Regions from separate parts of the Pseudoalteromonas simplex genome, predicted to be linked through region 1. Evidence: predicted binding sites of a transcription regulator. Region 1 holds the regulator's gene; each other region holds the start of a gene.
What was found. Region 1 encodes sigma-54, which starts transcription at its own class of promoters, with help from an activator protein. Its sites were predicted from a motif close to GTTGGCACGNNNNTNGNNT; they were not measured.
Positions count from the first base shown of each region.

Region 1 (4,695 bases):
AAGCACTCATTAATAGTGGCTTTGAAGTGGCAGTGATTACTGGCCGCCATTCACAAATAGTTCAGCAGCGAATGACTAGCCTAACAGTTCAGCACATTTATCAGGGACAAGAAGATAAGCTGATTGCTTATCAAGAGTTAAAGGATAAACTGGGGCTGACAGATAAACAGATTGCCTATATTGGTGATGATGGTCCAGACTTACCAGTTATGGAAAAAGTTGGCTTTGCTGTCGCAGTAAACGATGCACACCCGCTTATCAAGAAGCTGGCTCATTACACCACATTATTACCGGGTGGCTTTGGAGCTGTGCGTGAATTAACTGATTTACTGATGTTAGAAAACGGCAAGCCGTTAACTAGCGATGGAACCAGCGCATGAATATAGCCCGTATTTTACTGAGTATTGTTTTTGTCTGTTGCATGGTGTGGTTATGGTACCCGTACTTTAACCTGTCAACTGATACAATAACTAGTGAAGACGAGATCATCGCAACGCCTGATTACACTGCCGTTGCTCTAAAGCAAACAGCTTATGACGAGCAAGGTAAAATTAGTCATAAAGTGGCAGCTGCAAAAATGGAGTTGTATCAACAATTAGGGTTTACCTTTTTTGAACAACCTATTTTTACTATTTATAGCGATCAGCAAGTTTGGCAAGTAAGAGCCAAAGAAGCTACTTTATACGAAAATGATCAGCTGATTTTTGAAGGGGATGTAGTTGCTAAAAACTTAACCCATAACGGTATGATCGAAGATATAAAAGCAGAAAATATTAATGTCGACATTGATAAAATGACGATGTTTTCAAAGCAACCTGTAACACTAACAGGACCGAATTTAAAAATTACCGGTAAAGGCTTAAAAGCCGATTTAAAAGCCGAAATTGTTGAGTTAACTAACCATACACGAACCATATACTATGACCAATAAACTGAAGAAATTACTCCTGATCCCAAGCTTATTGATTGCCTTTTCGGGCGCAGCTGCCGAGCAAACAGGCGCTCAAATTAGCATTAGCTCAGATCGCCAAGTCGGTAAACTAAAAGATGGCGTTGGCATATTCGAAGGTAACGTAGAGATCGTGCATGGTGATCGTCGCATTACAGCAGAGCGACTTGAGGCACATGGCGGTGACACCGAAGGTACAGTCGAATTAATTATCGCTACAGGCAAACCAGCTTACTTCGAAGAAAAGCAAGCTGATGGCACCGTGATGAGCGCCAGCGCCGAAGAAGTTCGTTATGATGTTGCGAAACGCTTCTTAACACTCAATGGCGAAGCTGAAGTCACTCAAGCGGGTCAAAAAGTAACGGCAAAAAGCATTACCTATGATATGGCTCAACAGCTGATCAGCGCAGAAAAAGACGAAAACTCAACAGATCGTGTACACACTATTTTAGTGCCTGTAGAAAATAAAAAAGACGATAAAGGCCAACCATGAGCACATTAAAAGCAGAGCTTTTAGCTAAAAGCTACAAAGGCCGCCAAGTGGTTAAAAATGTCGGTCTTGAAGTTGAAGCGGGCAGTATTGTTGGCTTGTTAGGGCCAAATGGTGCAGGTAAAACAACGACCTTCTATATGATTGTAGGGCTCGTACCAAGCGACAAAGGAAAAATAAGCATCGATGATAACGATATCACGCTTTTGCCAATGCACAGCCGTGCGCGCTTAGGTATTGGTTATCTACCACAAGAGTCGTCTATTTTTCGAAAATTAACAGTTTACCAAAACTTGATGGCCATATTAGAGACCCGCAAAGATCTTAACAAAACAACGCGCGAAGAGACGCTTAACAACTTATTAGATGAATTTAGCATTCAACATATTCGCGATAGCCAAGGTATGGCACTGTCAGGTGGTGAACGACGCCGCGTTGAAATTGCACGTGCATTAGCCGCTAATCCTAAATTTATCCTTTTAGATGAGCCTTTTGCTGGTGTTGATCCTATTTCGGTGTTAGATATAAAGAAAATTATTGAGCACCTAAAAAATCGTGGTATTGGTGTACTTATTACTGACCATAATGTTCGAGAAACCCTTGATGTTTGTGAAAAAGCCTACATTGTTTCTCATGGGGAGCTAATTGCATCAGGGACACCTGAGCACGTATTAGCTGACCAAACTGTACGTGATGTTTATCTAGGCGAGCAATTCAGGCTGTAACCATTACGCCACCGACTAGAGCATCTGCTAGACTTATACAATGACAATAAATCGATAACAGTGTCTTCACCGTTACCGATAACTTAAAAAGGATTGTTAGGGATACATGAGGCAATCATTACAGCTGCGCATGGGCCAGCAACTTACAATGACTCCACAACTGCAACAAGCCATTCGCTTGTTGCAGCTCAGTACATTGGATCTCCAGCAAGAAATTCAAGAAGCGCTTGATAGTAATCCTCTGCTTGAAGTGGAAGAAGCGGATTACAACGAAGAAAGCATCGGTAAGAATGAGCAAAAAGCGGAGTCTGACGATGTACAAGTCAGCGCGTCTGCCGACGAAGCACCTAGCGAATTCGAGCAAGAAAGCAGTGATGCTCTGAGTAAGGATACGGTTAGCGATGACTTAGCTATGGATGTTACGTGGGATGAGTACATGAGTGCCGCCCCATCAACATCGTCTGGGCCAATGCCTGAAGACGAGTCTATTTACCAAGGTGCTTCAACAGAAACACTGCAAGAATATTTAATGTGGCAACTACAGCTCACACCATTTAGTCCTACCGATGAAGCGATTGCCGTTGCCATCGTTGAAGCTATCGATGACTCAGGTATTTTAACGGTTAGCTGCGAAGATATTGTCGAAAGCTTTAATCAAAATAATGATGAAGAAGAAATCGAACTCGATGAAGTTGAAGCTGTCTTAAAAAGAATACAGTTATTCGATCCAGTTGGTATCGGCGCGCGAAGTTTACAAGAGTGCCTGTGTATACAACTTCGTCAATTCGATGCCAATACGCCATATTTAGCTGAAACTAAAATGGTTTTATCTGAGCATATCGAATTATTAGCAAGTCGCGACTATCGCACTTTAATGAAAAAGACTAAGCTTAAAGAAAACGAGCTTAAAGAAGTGATGACGCTCATTCACAGCTTAAATCCTAAGCCTGCGGATAGCATAGTACGCGAAGAATCTGAGTACGTCATACCCGATGTATCAGTGAAAAAAGTGAAAGGCCGCTGGGTAGTCGAGTTAAACCCAGATTGTATGCCAAAAATTAGAGTGAATAGCCAATATGCAGCGATGTCTCGCTCTGTTAAATCAAGTAGCGACAGCCAATTTATTCGTTCTCACTTACAAGAAGCAAAGTGGTTTATTAAGAGCTTAGAAAGCCGTAACGATACTTTACTAAAAGTGACCAACTGTATCGTGCAACAACAGCAAGCTTTCTTTGAACATGGCCCAGAAGCAATGAAGCCAATGGTGCTAAACGATGTCGCTGAAATGGTCGAAATGCATGAATCGACGATTTCTCGGGTTACAACACAAAAATATATGCATACCCCAAGGGGAATTTTTGAGTTGAAATATTTCTTCTCAAGCCATGTCAGCACCGAAAATGGTGGTGAGTGTTCTTCTACAGCAATTCGCGCTTTAATCAAGAAGTTAGTTGCTGCAGAAAACTCGGTTAAACCATTGAGTGATAGCAAAATTGCAGATATATTGGCTGAGCAAGGAATTAAAGTAGCTAGACGTACAATTGCAAAATATCGTGAGTCTCTAGCAATACCTCCGTCTAATCAGCGTAAAAGTCTGATTTAGACGTTTTACATAGAAGGAAAATGCTTATGCAACTAAATTTAACTGGTCGTCACGTAGAAGTCACTGATTCATTAAGAGACTATGTAAACACTAAGTTCGCAAAACTAGAAAGGCATTTTGATCATATTAATAATGTTCATGTCATTTTAGATGTAGAAAAATTAAGCCAAAAAGCAGAAGCAACTTTACATGTAAACGGAGGCGAGTTGTTCGCTTCTACAGAACATCAAGATATGTACGCAGCAATTGACTCATTGATCGATAAACTTGATCGCCAAGTCATTAAGCATAAAGAGAAATTAGCTCGACATTAAATTATGAAACTTAGTTCACTTACTAATCAGGACTGCAGCAAAGCTGCGGTCCTTTTTAATAGCAAAAAAAGAATTCTTGAGTATATTAGCGAGTTAGCTCACCAGCAGTTTCCTCATTTATCTCAACAAGATATCCTAGATGCTTTTCTGAACAGGGAAAAGTTAGGTAGTACAGGTATCGGCCGAGGAATAGCTATTCCCCACGGTCGAATGAGTGGTGCTGATGAACCTCATGCATTTATTATTGTCAGTGAATCTCCCATCAATTTTGATGCGATAGACAATCGTCCCGTTGATATTTTTGTGGCACTCATCGTACCAGATGGCGATTGCCAGTTGCACTTGAAGACCTTGTCAACAATTGCTGATAGACTTAAAGATAAAGATTTTTGTAAACAGTTGCGAAGTGCTACAAGCGATCAGCAACTATTTCAAGTAATTGCATCAGAGGCATAAATGGAATTAATAATTATCAGCGGTCGCTCAGGCTCGGGGAAATCGGTCGCTTTACGAGTTCTTGAAGACTTAGGCTACTACTGTGTTGATAATATTCCTGTCAACCTACTGCCTTCGCTCGTGCGAAGTGTTTCTGATAATTATGACAAAATTGCCGT
Region 1 covers NZ_JADILN010000018.1:17,256-21,950, reverse strand. Annotated here, with positions in the region: gene kdsC (3-deoxy-manno-octulosonate-8-phosphatase KdsC) at 1-380, shown strand, start outside; gene lptC (LPS export ABC transporter periplasmic protein LptC) at 377-931, shown strand; gene lptA (lipopolysaccharide transport periplasmic protein LptA) at 921-1,442, shown strand; gene lptB (LPS export ABC transporter ATP-binding protein) at 1,439-2,164, shown strand; gene IRQ78_RS19725 (RNA polymerase factor sigma-54) at 2,271-3,767, shown strand; gene hpf (ribosome hibernation promoting factor) at 3,794-4,081, shown strand; gene ptsN (PTS IIA-like nitrogen regulatory protein PtsN) at 4,085-4,537, shown strand; gene rapZ (RNase adapter RapZ) at 4,538-4,695, shown strand, end outside.

Region 2 (4,695 bases), on a different contig from region 1:
AAAATGTATATTTCATCGACCCAGCAGGTTTTGAAGTTGAGTTTGTAGAGTATTTTAGTGATATCCCGAGTGAGAGGAATAATGACTTGTGAAGGAGCCGTCAGCTATCAGCTGTCAGTTTTGAGCCGAGCGGTGTTGTTTGTAGGTCAGGCATTGATTGATGGAATGGCGTTGTATTTACGACGCGCCAAGCAAGCGTGACGCCTACGATGTAGGCGGGAAATTTATTTCGCGCGAAAATATTTGCACAAAGAGAAGAGAATGAGGAAAGAATGAGGAAGTGATATTTATCTTTTCTTGTTTCCTCTGAAGCGCAGCGCCTCATTATCTATTTGTGAGATTAATTATCTTTGATGTAGGTGTGAAGTTTATTTCGCGCGAAAATATTTGCACAAAGAGAAGTGAATGAGAAGAGAATGAGTAAACCACAAGATCATTTTTTACTTCCTCTAAAGCGCAGCGTCTCTTAACCTCTTTGTGCGATTAAATGTCTTTGATGTAGGCGTGAAATTTATTTCGCGCGTTATCTTATTATATTGCGCGATGTAAAACTGCGGCTACGATAACTCGCACCTAGCACCTAGCACCTAGCACCTAGCACCTAGCACCTAGCACCTAGCATCTCACAACTTTACCGCACCTTATTCATCTCTTTCCAACTGGCTTTTAGGCTGTTGGCGAAGCTGATGAACTTTTCTTTCATGGTACGTTTAACTGAAATCTCGACTGAGCCTAGCCATACATTACCTTCAATAGTGATGGTTGGGCCTTGGCCTTTGTTTAAGGCGACTGATTTGTTCTCTACGCTACCAATTACGCTAAATAATTTTGATACCACATTTACATGTTCTGGTACGTAGATTTCATCGTTACCTAAAATACAGTTCACGTAAATGGTGACGTGCTGATGTTGGAAAATTGCTTCGCTAAAGTCGAGTTCAATTGAACCTAAGCAGTTGGTTAGGTGAATTTCTTTTGGTACTACCCATTGGCCGCTGCGCTCATTTGAGCCCAGAATACTGCGTAGCTGCAGGCTTTCGTTGTCGCTGCTGTGGCTGTAGTGAGGTTTAAATTGCGCATGCTTTTGCGATTTGTAGTCAATATCCGCTTTCAGATCTAAATCAGCAACAAGCTCAACCAGTACTTCGTTGCTGGTGGCTTCCATTGCCTGATCTAGGCGGCGTTCAAATGCTTCGGCTGAAATAACAGCATGACTGTAGTTATAAATGAGTTGATCAATGACTTCTTCTCTTACTTGATCGATTGGGCGGTCTTCAAGTTTAACGGCCATGGTAGTTCCCTGTTGTGATTTTAAAGGTGATTCTTTAGTTATTAATTACAAAGCAAAGCTTAGGCCAGATTTTATTTCTATATAAATCATGAGGTTGTCTTTTTAGACGAATAAGCAATTTCGTTAAATTAACCACAGATTAATAAAATCAGCAACTAAATGGTTATTTTTGCAACATCGTGAACTTCTTACCGAGCAGCTTGTAAATCTTTACCGAAATGAATATAAATCACCGCTGAATAGGTTTTTAACCTGCTGAAATTTAAAGAATAAATAGTTGGCATCATAGTCGCATTACTTAAACTGTCTTTAATCAAAAGGAGAAAGATTATGAACACTTTTAACAAATCTATGATTGCGGCTTTAGTAATTGGTGCAACTAGCATGTCAGCTCAGGCAAGCAGCTGGGAAAATGAAAGTAAAGATGCTTGGATTGATGGTAAGGCGGAAACTGTGCTTCTTATGAACACAAACCTTAACAACTTTGACATCAACACTGATGTAACGAATGGCAAGGTTGTACTTACAGGTAAAGTTGATAGCGAATTAGATAAAGAGCTTGCTGAAGAGTTGGTTCTTAGCCTAGACGGTGTTAGCTCTGTTGATAACAAACTAACGGTTGTTAAAAACATGAAAGCTAAGCACATGAAATCAGACAAAGCTGATTCTGCAGAAAGCGACTTAACCGATGCAAAAATCAGTACTGTAATCACCACACGTTATTTATTTAACTCAGAAGTAGGTGGTACAGATATCGATGTTGATACCGACAACGGTGTAGTAACACTAAAAGGTACTGTTGAGTCTGATGCAGAAAAGCAATTAGCGGTAAGCATTGCTGAAAACGCTGAAGATGTTCGCAAAGTAATCGATGAATTAACGATTGTTGCTGAATAATAGCAAGCCCTATATAGCCCAGCTTTGGCTGGGCTTATCTTTTTCAAGGAGTGAGTCATGGATTTAATACGTATTATTTTATCGGTTTTAATTCCACCTCTCGGCGTATTTTTACAGGTAGGTTTAGGTGCGCAGTTCTGGATTAATATTCTTTTAACTCTATTAGGGTATATTCCAGGTTTGATTCATGCTGTGTATATCATCGCTAAGCGATAATCACCGCATTAATCTACAAGGATGGGTAATGGAGCACAGCAAGGAAGGGCTGTAGGAGTAACGGACGATAAACCGCAAGGAGTTTACAGTATGGATAATGTAACTAAGCACAAAGGACAACAAGGAAGTAACAAGGCGTTATGGAGTAGCGCACAATGGCAACGCTTTATGGATAAGGTGAATGGAGATGACAGCAAGGATTGAGCTTAGGCTTGGAGCCCAAACGGATGAAGCTAGCGTAAGGAGGAGACTATATGGAACAAGTACAAACGCAATCAAAACAAGGATTGACCAATAATGGAGTTGCTTTATGGAACAAGCAACAGTGGCACGAATTTATGGAACACGCGAAAGCGGTTGCACCACGATTAACAGGGAAGGCTGACGATAAAAACCCGATGTCATCTTCAGGTGACATCGGGTTTTTAACTACTTCAGCAATTTATCTTTATAACTTAAATTGATTTACTGTCTTATTTAGAGACTCTGCTAACTCATTCAAATCACGTGCTTCATCCGCCAATTCATGGGCATGATCTGCAGTGCTATTCACTAAGTGATTAATCGCTGCCAAGCTATTGTTAATATCTTCTGCAACCACAGTTTGCTGCTCTGTCGAAGTCGCAATTTGATGACTTTGATCTTGCACATTTGTCACAGATTGCGCGATATCTTGCAATGCTTGCAATACAATTTGTGTTTGCTCAACTGAGCCTTCAGCACGCTCTTGACCTTGCTGCATCATTGTTGATGCTTGTTGGGCAATTTGCTGTAAACGGCTGATCATGTTGCGAATATCATCAGTAGATTCTTGCGTTCTGCTTGCTAGTGAACGAACTTCATCAGCAACAACTGCGAAACCTCGGCCTTGCTCGCCAGCACGGGCTGCTTCTATCGCCGCGTTAAGTGCCAGTAAGTTGGTTTGCTCAGCGATTGAGTTGATAACATCAACCACCGCGCCGATATTGCCACTTTCTTGCTCAAGACCCGCAACGACTTTAGACGCTTCACCAATGTGACTTGCAAGAGCGGTCATGACTGACTGAGCTTGAGTTGAGCGCTTAGTGCCATCTGCGGTAATGGTTTGCACTTCTTCAGCTGCATTATTGGTATGTTGCGCGTTACGTGAAATTTCGAGAACAGTTGAGGCCATTTCGGTTACTGCCGCACTTACGCTATCAACTTGTTGCTTTTCTTGCTGAATTTCATCATTGGTTTTTTGCGATACGGTTTTCAATTGGGCTGCGGCTTGGCTTAATTGCTCAGCTTGAGCTGCAGTATTTAGCATCATTGCACGTAATTTATCGATGAAAGTATTCATGTGATGAGCAAGCTGTCCTACTTCATCCTGACTTTTTATCTCGATTTTTTGTGTTAGATCGCCATCACCTGATGCGATATCACGCATGATGTAAGTGAGTTTAGTCAGCGGCTTGGTGATCATTTGCGTGGCCCAGAAGATCATCGCAATAATAATCGCAAGAATGATGATCACGGATGTTGTGGTTGTCATCACCGCATCATTTACTGGCTCATCAATCATACTGGTCGGAATTAAAATACCCACATACCAATCAAGGTAAGGGCTTTCTAATTCAAGGCGATTGTATACAACGTAATATTGCTCGCCTTTGAATGTGACAAAGCTGCTACCCTCTTTTTGGCTTTTCATCGCGCGGTTTAATTCGCTAAAGCCCGAGGTGTCGTTAAATTGCTTTTCGAGGGCATCTAAGCCTTCTTTGCCATTAGGGCCTTCGTCTGTGATAGATAGTTTATGTCCAGTTCGTTTTGAAAAGTGCACTACTTTCTGGTTGCTGTCGAGTAAAAAGCCAAAGCCTTGGCCATCAAATCGAATAGCTTCAACCATGTCGTTGATATTATTAAGCTGTAAATCAACACCACCAAAACCAACAAGCTTGTTTTGTTTATAAACTGGCTGTTGTACAACTGCAGAGGCGATACCTGTGGTTAAATCAACAGAAATAGGGCCAACATACAATTTATTAATTTTTAATGCATCTTGCCACCAACCACGTTTGTAGGCGTAATATGGTTGGCCATTATAAGTGGCGGTACGCTCGTTTTCTTTGAAGTACTCACCTGTGGTCGCAGAAGCAAAGAAGGCTGATAAAATGTTATCATCGTTACCACTAATACGAACAAAATCTTGATTAACGCTGCTGTAACCAGGCTGACTATCTAAGCTTTGATCGCGCTGAGTCCAGTTATCGAACCAGTTAACTAAATGCGGGTTTGTTACAAAGGTTTCGACAACTTTGCCGTATTTGGCA
Region 2 covers NZ_JADILN010000004.1:278,965-283,659, reverse strand. Annotated here, with positions in the region: gene IRQ78_RS10600 (VOC family protein) at 1-92, shown strand, start outside; gene IRQ78_RS10595 (LiaF domain-containing protein) at 632-1,291, opposite strand; gene IRQ78_RS10590 (BON domain-containing protein) at 1,622-2,188, shown strand; gene IRQ78_RS10585 (YqaE/Pmp3 family membrane protein) at 2,246-2,404, shown strand; gene IRQ78_RS10580 (hypothetical protein) at 2,426-2,608, shown strand; gene IRQ78_RS10575 (hypothetical protein) at 2,659-2,868, shown strand; gene IRQ78_RS10570 (methyl-accepting chemotaxis protein) at 2,853-4,695, opposite strand, start outside.
Region 2: the regulator sigma-54 is predicted to act here: its motif matches at 1,568-1,586, upstream of IRQ78_RS10590 (BON domain-containing protein).

Region 3 (4,695 bases), on a different contig from region 1:
GTTTTAATTCTTTAAAGTTCGGATCAGGATCGCCACTGAATGAAAACAGGTTAAATGTGCCACTTTGCATGACAAGTGCTTGACCAGAGCCTAAGTACACTTGTTTTTCGCCGTTATTACCATCGAGTGTTTCAATATCAATCAGCTCAGATAGATCACGAATTGCTTTATCACGTTCGTTATACAAACCACTCGACGATGACTCACGATCAGTGCCATGAACAGATGCAATCTTGGTATTTAGTTCACTGATGCTTTGAATTAAGTTATTTGCTTCATCAGAGAAGATTTCTAGCTGCTCATTTACCACTGCTTTTTGGTCAACCACAATGCTCGATAATCTGTCCATTTGATCAATCAAGTTTTGTGCATCCGTCATTACTAATGAGCGTGCAACTGTTGATGACGGTTGGTTTAAGCTTTCTTGTACATTATTAAAAAACGAATTTACGCTCGTTGATAAGCTGTTTGACTCTTCAGAAAACAAGCTATCTACACGGCTTGCTTCAGTTACAAACTGATCAAAGAACGCTTTATTAGAGGTATCTCTATTTAATTGCTTTTGTGCAAATTCATTTAGTAAGCGATACGTTTCACCACGGCCGACTTGGTTATCGATCATGGTTGTGAACTCAGTGCGCTCACGCACATAGCCCTCGGTATTAACGTTGGCAATGTTTTTACTGGTGGTTTGTAAAAGCTCAGAGTTAGCTCTTACACCGGCATTTGCTATGTCATATAAGCTAAATGACATCAGGGTCTACTCCTTAACGTACCAATGAAGCAGCGACGCTTTGAAGCTCAACGCGCTTCAATACCTGCTTAATTTTATCGGCATAATTTGGATCAGTTGCATAGCCTGCTTTTTGTAACGAATCTAAAAAGGCTGCAGGTTCTGCGGTATTATTAAGTGCTTCTTGATAACGTGGGTTTTCATTTAAAAAATCCACAAAATCGTTCACACTGTCTTTAATCGATTGATAAGAGCGAAAACTTGCTTGCTTTTTAACTGGCACACCTTGTTCAAACTCAAGTGTGACTTTGCTCGCTTTATCGCCTTGCCAACTCCTATCCGATTTAATGTTGAATAAGTTGTTACTACTTGTGCCATCAGCTTTACTGATGATGTGTTTACCCCAACCTGTTTCAAGGGCTGCTTGAGCAACCATCACAGCTGGGTTTAAGCCAATTTTCTGTGCAGCATTTTTAGCGTGTTCCCAAACAGAGCTAATGAAAGACTCAGCATCTTCAAAGCGGTTTTCTGTTTGCTCGTTTGCTGTTGTATCTGCAACAGCTTTTGGCTCAGCTTTAATCTTGTGACTGTCGCTCGTTGCACCGGTTGCGCGCTTATCACTGTCGAACTCAGCCGTCGTTCTAAGCACAGAACCTGGAGTAAACTGTTTACCATCTGGCGAGAGTTGTTGAACAATTAAGTCAGCTAGACCCAGCGAGCCGTTTGATGAAAGCTCAACCGATAACTGTTGGTCATGCATCTCTTCAAAAAACTTAACGCCGCTTGAATTAAATGGGCTATCTTTATCTTCAAACGCTTCATTTGCTTTACGCATGCTTTTCAGCAGCATTTGAGTGAAGATAGATTCAAATTGTGCCGCCGCTTTTTTCAGCGCCTCTTTTGACGCATCGCTAGAGGCATCACTTTTTAGAGCACTTTGACGTAACGAGTCTAAGTTGCCTAAATCAAAAAAGTTTTGCTTGTCGAGATGATTAGTATCCATCAGCTTTTTGACACAATAGTTAATAATGAAAATTAAAATGCAAAAATTGCGCCAATAAAAAGCTTTATAAATGAGTAGCTAATAACTGATACAGGAATGGAGTAACTTCAGGGCCAAGATTTTGGCTGATGTTTATACACTGAAGGATTAAAGGTTATAGAAACAAAAAACGCGCTCGAAAGCGCGTTTTAATTTAAATGATAACCAGTTGCCCGTTTATCGCCCCCGCTTCTTTTAAAGCTTCAAGGATTGCCATTAAATCACCCGGTGCGGCCCCGACCTCATTGATTGCGCGTACGAGATCATCAAGATTAACACCTGGATTAAATACAAAAGCACGTGAATCATCTTCGTTCACATCAATAATACTTTGATTGGTAACGGTAGTTTCACCATCACTTAAAGCATTTGGCTGTGACACATTTTGCTGCTCAGCAATCGTAACCGTTAAACCACCATGAGTTATTGCCGCAGGCTGTAGCTTCACGTTTTTGCCAATCACAATTGTACCAGTGCGGGAGTTAACAATAATTTTTGCTGCTGTGTCTGCAGGCTTAAACTCTAAGTTTTCAAGGGTAGATAAATACGCAACACGTTGAGATGCATCACGCGGTGCTAACACTCGCACTGACGCTGCATCAATTGCCTGAGCACTGTCAGGCCCCACTAAATCATTAATCGTTTGCTCTAGGCGTTTTGCTGTTGTGAAATCTGGGCGATTTAAATTAAAGGTAATATAGTCACCTTGCATAAACGGGCTCTTAATAGCACGCTCTACAATGGCACCGTTTGGAATACGACCAACAGTGGGTGTATTAATAATTACACGGCTACCATCAGCCCCTTCCGCACCTAAACCACCTACAACTAAGCTGCCTTGTGCAATCGCATAGGTATTGCCATCAACCCCTTTTAAAAAGGTTTGTAATAAGGTACCACCACGTAAACTACCCGCACTACCAATAGACGAAACCGTAATATCAATGGTTTGACCCGGTTTTCTAAATGCCGGTAACTCTGCATGCACAGCCACAGCGGCAACATTTTTGATTTTAGGTTTTAAGCTATCTGGTAAGGTGATACCAAAACCATTTAACATGGCTTTAAAGCTTTGTTGAGTAAATCGGCTTTGTTCACCTGTGCCAGGCAAACCGACAACCAAACCATACCCCACTAATTGGTTAGAGCGTACGCCCTCAACCATAGATACATCTTTGACTCGCTCAGCCTGTGCAGAAAACTGCAGGCTAATTAAGCAAAGAGCGATGATGTATTTAAACCCATTCATGACTTTATTCCTCTAAAATGGGAAAAGCGAACTACTAAAGAAACGAGACAGCCAACCTGCACTTTGCGTTTCTTGAATTTGCCCTTTACCTGAGTATTGAATTCGCGCATTAGCAATACGATTGGAAGTTACCGTGTTATCTGCTTGCACATCTTCAGGACGAACTAAACCTTCTAGGCGAATAAATTCTTCACCAGTATTCAAAGTGAGCCATTTTTCACCACGAATAACCAAGTTCCCATTCGGTAAAACACGCATCACATTGACAGAAATATCACCAAATAAGCTATTTGATTGGTTAGACTTTGAATCGCCTTTAAACGATGCCCCTGAGCCAATACCAAACTGAATGCTGTCGCCACCAATGTTAACCGGGTTTCCGCCAAGCCCAATAACAGGGTCTAAACTAGCATCTGTTTCTTTGTCGGTTTCAGTTTTTGCCGCTTTAGTTGCTTGGGTAGACTCTTGCAATTTAACAGTGATGATATCGCCGGCGCGTAATGCCTTTTTATCTGAGTACAAGTCATTTGCCGAATAACTATCAAACAACGAACCTGTTGGTACCACTTGTTCAGTACTTGGTTCCGGATACATAGGCGCATAGTAAGGGTCATCCTGAACCACATGATGATTTTGCGTTGTCATACAACCACCCAGCATCAATGCTACTGATGTGACTAAGATAATATTACGCATGCTGCCTCCTACCCATTAAAGTTGCTGATTGATGTAACTAAGCATTTCATCAACCGCTGAAATCACTTTTGAATTCATTTCATAAATTCGTTGCGTTTCAATCAAGTTAACAAGCTCTTCCGTTACATTCACGTTAGAGGTTTCAAGGGAACCTTGAACCACAGTGCCTAAACCATCGATACCAGGATTACCTTGCACAGGTGCGCCACTCACAGCGGTTTCTGTGTATAAGTTTTGCCCCATAGGCTCAAGACCCGATGGATTAATAAAATCACTAATGGTGAGCTGACCGATGACCACGTTCTCTGCTTGACCTGAAATACGCACTGATACTTCACCGTCTTGTGAAACAGTAATTGATTGTGCATCGTCTGGTACGTTCATTTCTGGCTGTAATGGAAAACCCGCGCCGGAAGTTACAATGCGACCATCTTCGTCAGTCGTGAATTGACCATTACGTGAATAGGCAATATTGCCATCTGGTAATTGCACTTCAAAAAAACCTGGGCCTGAGATCATCCAGTCCAATGAATTTTCAGTGGTAAGCATATTACCTTGTGAAAAGTTCTTTTGGTTAGCAACCACTTTGGCACCGGCACCAAGCATTAAGCCTGACGGCATTTCAGTGTCTTGCGACGAGCGGCCACCTGGCTGGTTAATGTTTTGATATAGTAAATCTTCAAATACGGCGCGGCTTTTTTTGTAGCCTACCGTGCTGGCATTCGCGAGATTATTTGAGATCACCGAAATATCGGTTTGCTGGGCGTCAAGCCCGGTTTTACTGATCCATAATGCAGGATTCATAACTCTACCCTCTCAGTCATCTTAAACAATGCGTAACAGCTGATCTTGACGCTCATCGAGCTCTTCGGCTGTTTTCATCAATTTAACTTGTAATTCAAATTGGCGTTGATTGCTGATCATATCGACCATTTCATGCACTGGGTTTACGTTCGACATTTCAAGCGTTCCCGA
Region 3 covers NZ_JADILN010000022.1:3,428-8,122, forward strand. Annotated here, with positions in the region: gene flgK (flagellar hook-associated protein FlgK) at 1-754, opposite strand, end outside; gene flgJ (flagellar assembly peptidoglycan hydrolase FlgJ) at 768-1,736, opposite strand; gene IRQ78_RS20245 (flagellar basal body P-ring protein FlgI) at 1,930-3,024, opposite strand; gene flgH (flagellar basal body L-ring protein FlgH) at 3,037-3,720, opposite strand; gene flgG (flagellar basal-body rod protein FlgG) at 3,736-4,524, opposite strand; gene IRQ78_RS20260 (flagellar basal body rod protein FlgF) at 4,546-4,695, opposite strand, start outside.
Region 3: the regulator sigma-54 is predicted to act here: its motif matches at 1,774-1,792, upstream of flgJ (flagellar assembly peptidoglycan hydrolase FlgJ).